3 regions of the Reinekea thalattae genome follow, and region 2 is predicted to be linked to each of the others. Evidence: predicted binding sites of a transcription regulator. Region 2 holds the regulator's gene; each other region holds the start of a gene.
What was found. Region 2 encodes PhoB, which activates phosphate uptake and scavenging genes when phosphate is short. Its sites were predicted from a motif close to TGTCATANNNNTGTCANA; they were not measured.
Positions count from the first base shown of each region.

Region 1 (5,488 bases), on a different contig from region 2:
TAACCCATATCGAATTTTTAGACCCGAATAACCCTCGACATCTGATGACTAAGCTACGCCGTTTAATACTGAGGGCGCAGCCAGATGAAGTTGAAGCCAATATTTTGCGTGGCATGCTCAGCCACGTGGATAAAAAATTAGGGAGACGTTGATGTTTCGCCAATTCAAAGAAGATATTAAAAGTGTTTTCGATCGAGACCCAGCAGCGCGTAGCTGGTTTGAAGTTGTGCTCAATTACCCTGGTTTACACGCGATTCTGTTTCATCGTCTGACCCATCGGCTTTGGGGTTGGAATTTAAAAACCTTGGCGCGCTGGTTATCGCAATTTGCTCGCTGGTTAACCGGCATTGAGATTCACCCCGGTGCAACCATTGGCCGGCGATTTTTTATCGACCACGGCATGGGCGTTGTTATTGGCGAAACTGCCGTCATTGGTGATGATGTCACCGTTTATCAGGGCGTGACCTTAGGCGGAACCAGTTGGGAAGAGGGCAAACGTCACCCGACATTGGAAGACGGTGTCATTGTTGGGGCAGGCGCTAAAGTGCTAGGGCCTTTTACGGTGGGTAAAAACTCACGCATTGGCTCTAACGCTGTGGTGACCAAAGAAGTCCCTCCAGCGGCGACAGTCGTCGGCGTACCGGGTCGTATTGTGAAACAGAATGGTGAGAAGGTTTTGCCGTTTTCTGAGCAGCAAAAAGACATTGCTAAAAAAATGGGTTTCGATGCTTATGGTGTTGCTGATATGCCCGACGTGACTGCTCAGGCCATTAAAGCGCTGCTAGAGCATCAACATGCTCAAGACGAGCGCATGGAGCGCATGTGTAAGGCGCTGCAAATGTTAGATAAAGACTTTAAAGAGCAAGATTTACATGAGCTCAATGATGATGACTTTGCTTCGATCGGCTGTAATGACAAATAAGCACTGAGTTGTTTTCAATAGATATAAAAATGCCAACCCTAGGGTTGGCATTTTTATTTTTGCTTAACGCGATCAGTTATAAAACTGCTCTAGAGTCGTTAGGCTTTGACCGCAGCCGGGCGAGCGTTGATTGGTTGCTTTTTCTCAACCGTCACTGCTTGGCTAGTTAATAGCTCAAGGCTACCATCTTCGTTTTCGACTAAAGCCGTGCACGATTCCACCCAGTCGCCATCATTACCATAAATAATGCCGTCTCGCTCAATTAGCTTACTTTGGTGAATATGGCCGCAGATAACACCCTGTGCATTTTGTTCTTTGGCGTACTTGACGGCCAGTTGTTCAAAACGCTCGATATAGTCGCGAGCTTTTTTGCTGTTCATTTTTAATGCTACAGAAAGCGACCAGTAGGGTTTGCCCATCCAAGTACGGACACGGTTTAGCAGGCGGTTCGTGGTGACAATGGTTTCGTATAGGGCTTCACCGATATGATGCCAGATGTCGCCGACGTAGAGTTCTTTATCAAACCGGTCACCATGAATGAGCAAGAATTTGTTACCGTTTGCCATGGTATGAACATATTCTTCATGGACGTCGATCTGGCCTAGGTTTAAACCACCAAAAGTACGGAAGAACGGATCATGATTACCCGGTACATAAATAACTTTGGTATCTGTATTGGCTAGGTCAATCAGTTGATGCAGGACTTTTTCGTGCGATTGATACCAGCGGCCTTTACGGCTAGACAGTTTCCACAAATCAACGATGTCACCCAACAAGAAGACATAGTCAGCATCGATCATGTTCAGAAATTCACTGAGTCGTTTAGCTTGGCTATTTGGACTGGCGAGGTGAAGATCGGATATAAAAAGCGTTCTAACTTTTCGTTTCTGCATGAGGATACCCCCTATTCACGTTTCGCCAACAGTAGGAATAATCTGTGACTGAAATGTGAATATTAGGTTAAAAATTTATGATGGCTGTTTTTGATCAGTGATAGAACAATAGGCTGGTAAGGTCGCCGGTTGGTTGGGCTTTGGTGGTTATTGTTGTCAGCCCATCAATGACGCAAGGCCGAGTTTGTGACAATAAAAGGACGTCGGCTCCGTGACTGGCTGGCAGCGATTGAGTCAGGCAGTAAGCTAAAAAAGAGCCCGATAGCTCGGGCTCAGTTGGTTGCTATTGATTGGTTGTTACTTTTGCTTATGTTGATTTTGGTGTTGCTGCTTATCAGGTTTTGAGCCTTTGCCATCAAACTCCAATACCACTATCGCAGGGTCATGGTCAGAAGAGCGGAAGGCATCGCCATATAGCGTGACTTCACCATAGCTGTAGTCGTACTGGAAGTAACTGCTCTCACCAGCGTTGATGTTCCAATGGGCGGCATCGATGACAATGTCTTTTAAGTCTTCACTGCCCAGCATGTAGTCTAAGGTGCCGACTTCATCGTTGTAGGAATAGCTGTAGGCATCGTCTTCGAAGTGCTCAGTCAGATTCAAATAGCCATAGGTTTTGCGCAACACTGCACCTTCTGCTCCGTGCAGCGGGATAGATTCAGCCTGACGATTATTAACATAAGTGTAGGCGGCTGCGTTTATCTCGTAGTCTGAGCGGTGCTTTTGCGTTAGCAATAGGATGGCGTCTTCACTGCCGTAGGCGTTTAAGTCGCCGATAATCATTTTGTAGCCTTTCATGCGTTTCAGTTGCTCGGCTAGGTAGTAAGCGCCGGACACGCGAAATGCTTCACAGCTGCCTTGCAAATCATCATCGATAAGCGAGCCTGTCATAACATCTTCGTAGCAGACTGAGCCTTTTGACTTCAAATGGTTAACGGCAATGATCAACGGTTTGTCGCTTTTTGGGTGTTTGAACGTAGCGAGTACCGCATCACGCTGATAGTTGTCGCCACTTTCAAAGCTGCCGTCATCATAGCTAACAGATGGCGCATGCTGTTCTGGCATTTTAATAACGTCTGCATTCATTAGCTTCAGTTCACGCGGACGATAAAGCACAGCATTGGTGATGGCATCGGTGCCAATGTAGTCATAACCAGGCGGCTGTACAAAGCGATAGTGCTGCTTTCTCGGCAGTTGCTCATTAAGAGCATTAACCAATGTGGCAATGGCGGAATCATCGCTAAAGCCGTTATTCTCAAGCTCCATAAGGCCAATGATGTCAGCATCTATAGCGATTAACGCCGCGACGATCTTATCTGTTTGCAGGTAAAAATCATCGATGTTTTCAGTGCCGCGATTGTCATCGGCAGACTGGTTCGGATTAACGGCACCGCCGACCTTGGAATTGAAGTAGTTCAAGACGTTAAAGGTGGCAATGCGTAAATCGCCTTCTTTAAGGTCGAGTTGAGCAATGCGGTCATTGCCGTCAGGATAGAGGAAGTGCTGCTGAGAGAGCTCAAGTTCCGGCTCAACATAAAAACGGTATTCAGAGTAGGAATAACCAATAAAGCCGGTCATGCCATTGGCAATGGCGCCAATGCGCAGATATTCATCGGCGGAGCCGTCGTTATCTGAATCTTCAGCAAAGCTTGGGTACCAAGGCACAGAGCCGTCTTCGGCCTCTTGCATGCTTTCAACAAATAATCGGTTTTGTGCGTTAGCAATCGACTGTGCTGCTGCTTCGCTGGAGCCGGGAACCGCATGCTGATTCGGGTGTGGGTTCCAGCCGCCTTTTGATAACACCATGTTATTGCGATAACTGGCGTAGTCGAAACCAAAGGTGCGGGTAATGTGCATGTCAGCAGACTCATCGAGTAGCACATACATGCCTTCATGGCGCTCTAGGGTTTGTTCGAAGTTGTCATCGCTGGCTAGGGTGCGTAACGGTGTTGCGACAATTTCCGCGCTATTACCGGTCAGTTCAACATACTCAGGCGCTAATTCGGTGAGGCCGAAGTACTCTTTGATTGGGCCATAAACAGCAACCTCATCGCCAACATTCAGATCAAGCTGTTGAGTGTCGTAGTAATAGACATAGATGCCGTCTGATGTAAGTGGATCATTATCGCCTTGGGCGTCTTGAATGAAAAAGCCTGGCGCAATGACATCACCGTTGGTTGCCGTTTCAATGCCGGTGACAACACCGCTGACCTTGTAGTTATCGGCAGACGAATAGCTGCCAGTGTCAATATAAGGTGAGCTTTCGCCAGTGCCTTGAACTTGCATGATACTAAGCTCGGCTAAGTAGTCAGGGACCGTCGGTTCGCTCGGTGTGCTGCTGCCGCTACCAAGGTAAGCAAGCGTGTCTTGTGGGTATTCGGTCCATTGAGCACTAATATCAAAGCTGGCGCTGTAGTCAGGATCGCCTTCGGAAATGTTTTCGTTGCGTACCAGAGTGACATTGGCCGCAAAGGTCGCAGAGTTGCCTAGCTGGCCAATGCGATCAATAACAGTACCATTTTGTTTCAGTAACACAGCGTCGTTACCATTAAAATTAGTCACAGTTGAACTGACGTTACTTACCGCAAGGATGTCGCTGTTGGCACTCGGATGGCTAATTACATAATAGCTGTCGCTGGCTAAAGAGCCGTTAAGTGTTAGGCTGTAACTGGCTGTACTGCTGCCATTCGAATACAGCTCAATGCTGTAGTTAGATAAATCAACAGCAGAGTCGCCGCTGTTGTAGAGTTCCAGTGCCTTATTGTAACTCGAACCTTCCACGTACTCCGAAAAGAGTAAGTTCGCGGAAGATTGACTGGCGAGTATGATGGCAGCACTGCCAATAAATGCTAAGCGATATCGCATGAGTATGTTCCTCAAATATACGTTCAGATTGTTACCTTGAGCATGACTTTGTCAACTGGGGCTTTGCCCATCGTGACGATCAAGACCTGTAGGCTACATTAGTGAGTCATAATGACAATAGCATTATAGATGGGGTGCATAGCATTGATTGCTTGGCTGGCCGCTGTGGGTTTAGCCTTCAGGGTTTGGGGTGCTGGCTTACAAGCCTTGGTCGGCTGTTGACATTGAATTGTCAGCATCGACTGTGTATTCTCGGCCGATTTTTTGATCGCTAACATATGGCGATCAACAATGACTTAATTTTAAAAGCAAATTTTAAGCAAAAAGCGAAGAGGCGAATTCATGTTGTTGGCTCAAAAGAAATCCGATTGGTTCGGTAATATCCGTGGTGACATTTTATCTGGTCTTGTTGTCGCCCTAGCGCTGATTCCTGAGGCGATTGCATTTTCAATTGTGGCCGGTGTGGATCCTAAAGTGGGGCTTTATGCGTCATTTTGTATCGCGGTTCTAACCGCTTTTGTCGGTGGTCGTCCGGGGATGATCTCTGCTGCAACGGCCGCCATGGCATTAATGATGGGCGATCTAGTGAAAGATCACGGCTTGCAGTATTTACTAGCTGCGACCGTGCTCACAGGTATTTTGCAGATTATTGCTGGCTATTTGCGGTTAGATCAGCTGATGCGCTTTGTGTCGCGCTCTGTGGTTACCGGCTTTGTTAACGCTTTAGCGATTTCTATTTTTCTTGCGCAGCTGCCAGAATTGATCGACGTCTCTTGGATTGTCTATGTCATGGTTGCCGCCGGCTTAG
Region 1 covers NZ_VKAD01000001.1:341,821-347,308, forward strand. Annotated here, with positions in the region: gene trmJ (tRNA (cytosine(32)/uridine(32)-2'-O)-methyltransferase TrmJ) at 1-152, shown strand, start outside; gene cysE (serine O-acetyltransferase) at 152-922, shown strand; gene FME95_RS01635 (UDP-2,3-diacylglucosamine diphosphatase) at 1,021-1,815, opposite strand; gene FME95_RS01640 (ExeM/NucH family extracellular endonuclease) at 2,113-4,680, opposite strand; gene FME95_RS01645 (SulP family inorganic anion transporter) at 5,023-5,488, shown strand, end outside.
Region 1: the regulator PhoB is predicted to act here: its motif matches at 2,001-2,018, upstream of FME95_RS01635 (UDP-2,3-diacylglucosamine diphosphatase).

Region 2 (5,488 bases):
TGACGCTGCGATTAAAAGACCGCTGCCAACAATTTTCAGTCAACATCATCCATGAGCGCCTGGCTGAAATTGATCCGCATGAACAACTCAGCCTTGATGTTGCACAGATCTATCCCAATTACTGGGTGCGTGAAGTTTATTTATTGGGTGACGGCCAACCTTGGGTATTTGCACGTAGCGTTATGCCGCTGATCGACAACAGTCCGTTAAGCGAACTGCAAAAACTGAACAATCGCCCCTTGGGTGAACTGCTGTTTGCAAACCCTAGATTAAAAATAGCAGACAGAAGCGCAGCAAAATTGCCGGTCAGTGCTTTAATTAACCCTACAGGTTCAACATCAGCGGATGAGCTTTGGGGGCGACGAACCAAATACTGCCTAGACGACTACCCTGTGGTGGTGACAGAAGTATTTTTACACGACGCGCCCGCCTATTAACTTGTCAACCAGTGAATGATTAGTCAACGAATGGGCGACCAATGATTCACAATAAGCCGCTGCGATACGACCAGACATACATTCTCGATACGGAGTCAGTACCGATTCTATGAATAAAGAATCCTTAAAACACTACATCCATCTCACTCGTTTGAATCGCCCAATTGGCATTTATCTATTGCTCTGGCCGACATTAAGTGCGCTATGGATCGCAGCCGAAGGCTTCCCTGACCCTAAAGTCTTTATCATCTTTATTTTGGGTGTCATCTTTATGCGTTCAGCGGGCTGCATTATTAACGACTACGCTGACCGAAAAATCGACGGCCATGTTAAGCGCACTAAAAACAGACCGATTCCGTTAGGCTTGGTAACCGAAAGAGAAGCATTGTTCTTATTTTTTGGCCTTATTTTAATGTCGTTTTTATTGGTGCTACTAACCAACTGGCGAACGGTACAGCTGTCGCTGGTCGCCGTGTTATTAGCCGCCTGCTATCCATTCATGAAACGCTACACCTATTTGCCGCAAGTTGTTCTCGGCGCGGCTTTCGCTTGGGCGATTCCCATGTCGTATAGCGCTCTTGATGTGCCACTGTCTAACAGCACCTGGTTATTGTTTTTAGCCACCGTACTCTGGACCGTTGCCTACGACACCCTTTACGCGATGGTTGATCGTGACGACGATTTGCAGCTAGGCGTACGTTCAACGGCCATTTTATTTGGTCAATACGATCGACTAATCGTCGGTCTCATCCAGCTATTAGCACTAACCAGCTGGGCGCTATTAGGCCTACAAGCCGAACTCGGGCTATTTTGGTGGATCGGCGTCTCGCTGACAGCCTTACTGTTTGGCTACCAGCAATGGTTGATTCGGCACCGTGATCGTGACGCCTGCTTTAAAGCATTTTTAAATAACCACTGGATCGGTTTATTGCTGTTTACAACTCTCATTCTCCACTACGCTACTACTTTCTGACAGTTGTATGACAGTTGTAGTATTTTTGTCATATATGTCGCGTTAAATAGTGCGATTATTTTCGCTATTTTGTGGAGGACACAGAGATGTCAACGCGGAGCATTTTAATTGTCGATGACGAAGCGGCAATCCGAGAAGTGATTGCAGCGGCTTTAGAGATGGCTGGCTATCACACTATTGAAGCGGCTAACGGGCAAGATGCCCACGGTCTTGTTGTTGACCAAAAACCGGATCTTATTCTGCTAGATTGGATGATGCCGCATGTCAGTGGTGTTGAACTGGCGCGTCGCTTAAAACGGGACCCTCTAACCGCTGAGATTCCAATCATCATGCTCACCGCCAAAGGTGAAGAGGATCATAAAATTGCAGGCTTAGAGGCCGGTGCTGATGATTACATTACCAAGCCTTTCTCACCGAGAGAGTTAGTAGCACGCCTAAAGGCCGTCTTACGGCGCTCTACGCCCGCGGGGATTGATGCCCCGATCGATGTTAACGGTTTACGTTTGGACCCTAACTCACACCGAGTCACCGCTCATAGTGCTGAACTTTCCATGGGCCCAACCGAGTTTAGACTGTTACAATTCTTTATGAGCCACCCTGAGCGCGCCTATACGCGCAGCCAATTGCTAGACCAGGTTTGGGGTGGAAATGTTTATGTCGACGAGCGCACGGTGGATGTTCATATACGAAGACTCCGTAAAGCACTGGGCGACGAATTTAAACCTTTAATTCAAACGGTGCGCGGAACAGGATATCGATTCTCGACCAAGCTAACCGAAATGGATAGTCAATGATTCGCGATATACGGCCAAACTATTACCAAAAACTGATCGTTTCTTTTATCTTAATTTTAACGGTCGGTTACTTGTTTGGCGCGCCCTGGTTATGGGCAACCATGGCTGTAACGGGCTACCTCTTCTGGATTCTCTACCAACAGCACCGCTTGGTCTCTTGGCTGGTTTCTGGTTCTCGTAAAACCCCGCCGGACTCGAGTGGTCTTTGGGGTCTTATTTTTGATCACCTCTATCGCGTACAGCGAGATCACCGTGATCAAATTCGTGAATATCGAGGTGTACTAAAGCGTATTCGCAGTTCCACTGAAGCGCTTAGCGACGGCATTATCATTCTCGACGCCAATGGCGGCATCCAATGGTGGAACAGCGCGGCAAGAGACTTACTGAACTTACGGAAAAACGATCATGGCCAATTGCTGACCAACCTGATTCGTGATCCTAGCTTTATCAAATATTACAATCGGCACGCCACTCTCGACCCGATCACCTTAGAAAACCCGGCTCAGCAACAGGGTTTTATTCAGATCTCATTGACGGTCTACGGTGAAGGTGAGCGTTTACTGTTCTTGCGCGACGTAACACGACTGACTCAACTAGAACAGATGCGTCAGGACTTTGTTGCCAATGCCTCGCACGAGTTAAAAACACCTATTACCGTGCTCAAAGGCCATTTAGAAAACATCCTTAGTTTTTCTGAAAATTTAGCGCCGCCAATCGAAAAGGCGTTAAATACCATGAACAACCAAACCTTGCGTATGGCTAATCTGGTCAATGACCTGTTGCTGCTCACTCGGCTGGACAGCGAACATAATCAAACTGATCACGCCATCAATTTACCCAGCTTTATTGAGCAGGCCGCCGCCGATGCTAGCGAGCTTTCAGCCAGTCAAAACCATAACATTGTTATCGACTGCCAAAGCGATTACTGGTTGCGCGGCAGTCGTAGTGAAGTCCGCTCCGCACTGAATAACCTAGTATTTAACGCCGTTAACTATAGCCCTGCAGGAACGACAGTCACCATCAGCTGGCACAAAACCAAACGCGGTGCCGTGTTAAGCGTCACGGATGAAGGTGAAGGCATTGAACAGCATCATATCCCACGCTTAACCGAACGCTTTTATCGCGTCGATCCTGGCCGCTCGAGCGAACAGGGTGGCACCGGCTTAGGGCTGGCGATTACTAAGCACGCCTTGGCACGCCACGAAGCTCGCCTAGATATTCGCAGTGAAAAAGGCAAAGGATCGACCTTTAGCTGCATGTTCCCTGAATCTCGCTTACTAAGCCCAGAACAGGTAGAAACGGAATATTCCAACTAGCAGTTCTAGCCTAGAGCCTAGCAAACTACCCAAATTAAGCAGTACGGCGGTTTACAGTCGAACAAGAAATAAAAAGAAAAGACAGCCAAAGGGCAGAGAGAAAAAGCCACCAGAAATGATGGCTCGCAGAGCAATGCGCCTATCGGCGCACCTCTGCAACAAAGTAAGTAAGCGCTTCCATCTTATCATTATCGTCATCAACAACATGGATCATCACGTCAGCCTGATGGCAATCAAGCGCCTTCGATGTGAGTCCAACTGATGTTACAAAGGCATTGATACGCGCAATGTCGCGACCTTTAGGCTGAATATCAATAACCACCTGCTCAAGCACCCTCGGTGGTGCCGAACCAGAAAAATCAATCTGTACTGAGGCACCTGTTAGGTTGATATCTCTAAGTATCGCATTCCAACTATTATCCGGAGTACGAATATCAACGTTACCAAGATTTTTCTTACCGCCTTTGGCTGCTGCGCCCCTCGCTGGTGTTTTATCAACGAGCGAATTACTCATAGAGCCGGCAGCTAATAGACCGGCTGATGATTGAGCTGCACTGGTTTTTGCAGGCTGTTTTGCCGCCGGTGCAGCGCCACCTCCTGTTAATAGAGATGCAGAATCATTACTACCGACTCCTGGCGAAGCTGGCGCAAAAGGGTTTTTCTCTTGCGTGCCCGCAACAATGGCGCGAATCAGCTCTTTATGAGTCACCAGTAAGAGTTTGAAAACCTTTTTCAGTAACTGATCTGGGCTAAATGGCTTGCCAATGTATTCTGAAACACCTGCCTGTACTGCGGTAACAACATGCTCTTTTTCACCACGACTGGTCACCATCATAAAAGGCTTTTTAGTGATGCCATTTTCGACTTCATAGCCGCGATACCATTGCAGCAACTCTAAGCCTGACATCTCTGGCATTTCCCAATCACAAAGGATCAGGTCGTACTGATTTTTGGTTAAAAGGGTTTGGCCCTTTTTGCCATTGGCGGCTTCATCAATCTGGCAGTTTTGAAACTGACTTTTCAGCGCTCTTTTCACCAAGTCGCGTATAAAGGAAGCGTCATCTACGATCAGAAAATTGAGCTTCTGCATGTATCCCTCGAAAATGAATAAAATTAACGACGACTAGGACGCGCAAGCTAAGCTTTTCCAGCTTAGCCAGTTATAAACTAATCGATCATAAGAATTATAAGCTTAGCAAGCGTTTAGCAAATAGGTAGGAAATTATCTGACTTATTCACTATCTTCCTGCGTCATTAACTCTGTCGGCTCAGGATGCATTTTATTGAGTAAAAAAGCCGTTCTATAGGCCGCCTTCATCAATTGCAGTTCCAATATTTTCTGGCCTTCGTTCATTAACTCGGCGGAATAACGGCCTTCGGCAGCCAACGGATAAGCTTGCTCAACGGCTATACGGTTGGTTTCGTAAGCCCAATCTTGAGGCCTGTCGGATTCGACCCAGCTATCTAAATCTTCCATGGCGCGCATTTCGCGATACAGTTCTTGAGCAAAACCGAACCAGTGCGCATCTAACCGTCGATACAGGTCATAGTTCCAAATAAACGACAGGTTAATAGGCTGTAACGATTCACCATCCAAAAAGATCTTTTGGCCACCTTCGTCACGAATAAGCCCGCTATTCATTGGAATGTGCAGCTCTAAGGTGTAATGCATTAAATATTGCAGCGCTTCGCGTTTTTCCCGAACCGAGTACGAACTGATCTGCAAGACTTGCTCTGACTCTAAAATGGCACCAACCGAACAGACCGCATTAGGACAATGCTTAGCAGGGTCGAAACCCTCGTCATCAACATCGAATAGGGTGAACTGCAAAGCTCGAAGGTGTGGCTTAGATGGTCGCGTCATTTCAGCTTCTACCGAAGCCGCATTACGCACCAGACTGCGCTGCCAATTATCACCAAGCAGGCGCTGCATTTCTGCCTGAGCACCGCTGTTCAGGTAAGGAATCA
Region 2 covers NZ_VKAD01000003.1:196,548-202,035, reverse strand. Annotated here, with positions in the region: gene FME95_RS13275 (chorismate--pyruvate lyase family protein) at 1-437, shown strand, start outside; gene ubiA (4-hydroxybenzoate octaprenyltransferase) at 547-1,410, shown strand; gene phoB (phosphate regulon transcriptional regulator PhoB) at 1,497-2,204, shown strand; gene phoR (phosphate regulon sensor histidine kinase PhoR) at 2,201-3,520, shown strand; gene FME95_RS13255 (response regulator) at 3,660-4,610, opposite strand; gene FME95_RS13250 (S1/P1 nuclease) at 4,752-5,488, opposite strand, start outside.

Region 3 (5,488 bases), on a different contig from region 2:
CTACTGTTCGCTAAAGGGTAACGATTGTATAACGTCATCGCGATACTTTTCGACGTATTGTTTTTCTCTTTGGCAGAAGCTTTCTGCCGCGGCAAAAAAGTCTTTGTTCGCCAGCCAGTGATAAGAGCGGGTTATGACCGGCTCAAAGCCACGGCTAATTTTGTGCTCACCTTGCGCGCCGGGGTCAAAGCGTTTTCGACCGGTGGTAATGCAATAGTCGATACCGTGATAATAACAAACCTCAAAATGCAATTGGTTGTATTCTTCCAAGCAGCCCCAGTAACGGCCATACAGGCATTCTTGATCTTGAAAGCAGAGCGCGGCCGCCACTGGTTGCTCGTCTAAGTAGGCCATAAAGAGCACCAGCTTTTCGGGCATGGCCTGTAATATTTGCTGAAAAAAAGCACGGTTGAGATAGCCTTGTCGGCCTCGCTTCAAATAGGTGGCATGGTAGTAGTGGTAAAACACATTCAGCTGTTCTTGGCTGATTTCTGCCCCCTGAATGGTCGCCACACGAATACCCTGGTCTGAAACGGCTTTGCGTTCTTTTTTAATGTTTTTTCGTTTACGTGATTTAAACCGCTGCAAAAAATGCTCAAAGCTTTGATAGTTTTGGTTTTGCCAGTGGTATTGAATGTCGTGGCGTTGCAATAAAGGCAGCTTGTCGAGCAGTTGTTGGTCTTGTTGGTTGGCAAATAAAATATGAAAGCCACTGAGCTGCTGTTCTTTACAGATGGCTTTGAGGCTATCAAAAAGCATAGTGGCATCCGACTCATTGGCGTTAATCAGTCGAGGCCCAACCGAGGGCGTAAAGGGCGCAGCGATTAATAATTTAGGGTAGTAGTCTAGGTTGTGTTGCTGGTAAGCGTCTGCCCATGACCAATCAAAAACATATTCGCCCCAAGAGTTGTCTTTGATGTAGGCCGGTAAGCGAAGCCGCTCATCTAACTCAATATGTAACGGTTGCCAGCCAGTTTCGGCACTGCAAATACCAGCTGACTCTAATGCGCATAAAAAGGCGTTTGAAATAAAGGGGTTGTCGTCGCCTAATGCCATCGGTTGCCACTGTTCTAGAAGCTTATAGTTCAACGCATCCTCACTTTTTTTAATCGGCGCTAGCGCCATTATAGTGTTTGGTTCAAGTGAATTTAAGCTGCCTGAACGTTTTATTCCGATGACCTTTTTCCTATTGACGCAAAAAGCCAGTTTGGCGGTAAATATGCGTTGTCATGAAACTTTCACATCAATGTCAGCTAAGTGAAATATTTCGATGAATAATAGCCTCTATGTATAAGAGGGTTTGCTATGAAATTATTTCAGCCAGTACATAACTTAGATTTAGCCATGTTTCAGTGGTGTATGGCCCGCCGCCGTCGCCATCTGCTAACCAATATTGGTCGTGCAATTTCCAAAACAGCCGACGGTTGGGTCTATGCATTGTTCGTGTTTGCCTATGCTGCCATTGATTGGCCTCACGGCGCACATTATCTGAAATACTTTTTATCTGCCTTTGTTATTGAGCGTTTAATTTACTTTGTGCTTAAAAACGGTTTTAAACGTCATCGCCCAGCCGATGCGATTGACGACTTCTCAAGCTTTATTGTGCCTTCCGATAAATTCAGTTTTCCATCCGGCCATACCTCGGCAGCATTTCTGTTTGTGGTCTTTGTCGGATATCTGTTTCCTGCGCTGATGCCGCTTTTACTTTGTTGGGCCGTTCTTGTTGCCATGTCTCGAATCTTTTTAGGCGTACATTTTCCAACCGATACGGTAGTGGGTGCAGTGCTAGGGTCGAGTGTCGGTATTGTTGTATTGAATTATGGAGCGTTTTTGTGAAGATTTTGTACGGAGTTCAAGGTACGGGTAATGGTCATATTACTCGCGCACGTGCCATGCAGGTGGCTTTGGCAGAAGCGGGAATCGAAGTCGATTGGGTGTTTTCTGGTCGCGACAAAGATAAGTTCTTTGATATGCAAGCCTTTGGTGACTATAAGGTTTTTAAAGGCCTTAGCTTTGCCACTCGTGCAGGTAAGATTGATCTAATTAAAACCTTTGCAGAAGCTTCGCTTGTTCAGATGTATCAAGATATACGGACGCTGAACGTCGAGCATTATGATTTGGTCGTCACCGATTTTGAGCCGGTGGTTGCATGGGCGGCACGTAAGAAAAACATTGCTTGTATCGGCATTGGCCATCAATACGCTTTTGATCAAGACATACCGAAAGCAGAGAATACAATCGCCAGTGAAGCCATCATGAAATGGTTTGCACCGGTAGATCTAGGTGTTGGCGTACATTGGCATCACTTTGGCGCTCCTGTGTTACCACCTATCATTGAGCGCGACAGCCACGCCTGCACAGGAACGAATCGTACCTTAGTGTACTTGCCGTTCGAGAAGAGCCAGCAAGTACTAAGCGTGCTGATGCAGTTTGAGCATCCGTTTATTTATCACTGTGGTGATATTGCTCCGGGTGAATACGGCAATGTATTGGTACGCGGCTTTAGTCGTGACGGCTTTAAAGACAGCTTGCATTCAACCGATGGTGTTATTTGTAACGCAGGCTTTGAACTGGCTTCAGAAGCTTTAAGTTTGGGCCGTAAAATCATGGTTAAACCATTGAAAGGCCAGATGGAGCAAGCATCTAATGCTTTAGCTTTATCGCAGTTGGGCTTAGGTTTATCGACGACTAAAATTAATCCTCAGGCGATTGAGCGCTTTTTAGCCAGTGCGCGTCACAGTCAAGTTAATTATAGCGACGTACCAGCGCTGTTAGCGCAATGGCTGTTAAAATACCCTCAGCAGTCGGTAGAGTCACTTGTGCAGCAAGCGTGGCAAGGTGTGGTGTTCCCACATGATGATATTGATTACGCACCGTTAGTCAGCGTTTCTTAGCACTGCTACAACCTATATAAAAAGCCCTTACTGGCAATGATGGTCAGTAAGGGCTTTTTTTTGCCAAAATATTGTCTTTTTAATCCATTCTCGTTGTTATCGCGGCGTGGCTTTATGCAACCAGCAGAGCCTGTACAGCACCTCAACCAAGCTAGGTTTAAATAAAAAAAACACCATTTAAAGAAAGCCACTATTTGAGGAAAGCCAGTAGCTTTACGCTGTAACGATTAGTTGACATTCGCTAAGGCTTAGGGCAGTTTCACTGCTTTGTGTCGCAAGCGGCTTTAATGCTGTTTCGATGATCCTTATTGGGCTTGGGTGTACGGTTAATGAAACTGCATATACGTTGTGAGCAGAGACTAGGTATCTGTGCTGAAATCTTAGAGATCGTTGTTCAACACCAGATTGATCTGGTGGGTATTGAGACCTCTAAGGCGGATGAAATATTTCTGCAATTGCCGGACGTTGAGTTCTCAACGATTCAGCAGCTGATGCCTGAAATACGGCTTATTGTCGGTGTTGAGGATGTATCACTGATTGAATACAGCCCGATGGAGCGCGAGCAGCAGGCTTACAAAACCATTTTAGCGACATTGCCTGAGCCTGTTATCTCAGTTGATACCCGCGGTTTAGTAATTGTTGCCAATGAGGCTGCTCAAAACTTATTAGGGCTGTCTGCTGCGCAACTGCGAGAGCAACCGCTAAAGAATTGGCTAAAAGGCTTTAATCTTAATCGTTGGTTGGATAGTGATCACCCTGAATCACAGGCTGTTAATGTTGATTTAAAAGGGCAGGATTATTTAGCCGATCTGTATCCCATACGTTTAGCCGATGGAGGAGAAGGCCCATTGATCGCCGGTGCCGTGATGACCTTTAAATCACCAGAGCGCCTTGGGCGACAAATTAATGCTTACCATCAGCAGTCGAATCAATTTGACCAAATCGTAGCGCAGAGCCAAGCGATGAAAAAGCTGGTCGATCAAGCGCAGCGAATGTCGGATTTAGATGCACCGTTGCTCATTACCGGTGAGACAGGAACGGGCAAGGAGTTATTGGCTAAGGCCTGCCACCAAAACAGCTTGCGGCGTGAAAAGCCATTTTTAGTTTTAAACTGTGCCGCTATTCCAGATGACGCTGCCGAAAGTGAATTGTTTGGCTTTGCTGGCAGTGCCGATAAAAAAGGCATCATTGAGTTGGCTGAAGAAGGCACCGTCTTTTTAGATGAAATTGGTGATATGTCGCCATTGCTGCAAAATAAATTTTTACGTCTGTTGCAAGATGGCAGCTATCGGCGTGTCGGTGATGAAAAAGAATATCGCTCCAATGTCAGGATTATTTGCTCGACACAAAAGAATCTGATCGAGCTATGTCAAGCAGGGCAGTTTAGGGAAGACCTCTATTATCGATTGGATGTGCTCAAGTTACACATTCCACCGTTGCGCGAACGTAAGGCAGATATTTTGCCGATCGCAGCTAAATTTGTGAATCGTTATGCTGAATCTCGACAAACACCGATTCAGATGTCGATGGCTTTTCAGGATGCACTTAAAGCCAGCGCGTGGCCAGGCAATGTTCGTCAGTTAGAAAATGCGTTATTGCGTGCTGTGCTCATGCTAGAAGATAACGTATTGGAACCGGATCACCTTGAATTGCCTCAAAGTCAGGATAATGCTCTGATGTCGATTGATAGCTTTGATGGAAGCTTAGATGAAACCATGAAGCGTTTTGAAGCTCAGCTTCTAAAGAGTCTGTTTCCCTCTTATCCAAGCAGTCGGCAGTTGGGGAAAAAGCTGGGTGTGTCCCATACCGCGATTGCTAATAAGCTACGTGAATATCGTATTGGTAAGCATGCAGACGGCTAGTGCGAATCCTGTTATTCGTAGGCAATTAAACCGTTTATTCGTAAAAAGTTAAGCATAAAAAAAGCGAGCCGAGACTCGCTTTTTTTTGGTTCTAACCGGTTGATTAGACTTTGAAGTAGTCTAGGGCGTCTTTTTGAGCCTGAGCATGTTTTGCCAGTTCGGTAGATGCCTGTAGCGCCTGATTGATTGCAGATACGTTCTGCTGAACCAAGTCGGATGCTTTGGTGGTATTTTGCGAAATTTCTTCGGTAACACCGGTTTGCTCAACCGATGCGGTGGCAACCATGGCATTAATTTCAGAAATTTTGTTAATCGCTAGCGAGACTTCTTCGAACGCTTCTCTCACCTGTTCGGTCAGTTCTACCGAGCTTTCGATCAGTTCAACATTTTGAGTCATGTTGCTGCTTGCCGTTTCAGACTTCTCTTGCAGCTTCTGAATGATGTCTTGAATGCTGACAGTCGATTGCTGGGTTTTCGATGCTAAAGCACGTACTTCGTCAGCAACAACCGCAAAGCCTCGACCTGCTTCACCGGCTCGTGCTGCTTCAATAGCGGCGTTCAGTGCCAGTAGGTTGGTTTGCTCTGAAATACCGTTAATAACTTCAGTTACAGTGCCGATCTCGATTGAGAATTTGCGTAGCTCATCAACAATGGTTGCTGTTTCTGTAACAGAGTGGTTGATGTCTTTTGCCAACGCCATGTTTTTCTCAAGCGTCTCTTTACCGTCTGCAA
Region 3 covers NZ_VKAD01000001.1:916,724-922,211, reverse strand. Annotated here, with positions in the region: gene FME95_RS04185 (GNAT family N-acetyltransferase) at 1-1,089, opposite strand; gene FME95_RS04180 (phosphatase PAP2 family protein) at 1,306-1,836, shown strand; gene FME95_RS04175 (MJ1255/VC2487 family glycosyltransferase) at 1,833-2,894, shown strand; gene tyrR (transcriptional regulator TyrR) at 3,224-4,756, shown strand; gene FME95_RS13605 (methyl-accepting chemotaxis protein) at 4,860-5,488, opposite strand, start outside.
Region 3: the regulator PhoB is predicted to act here: its motif matches at 1,226-1,243, upstream of FME95_RS04180 (phosphatase PAP2 family protein).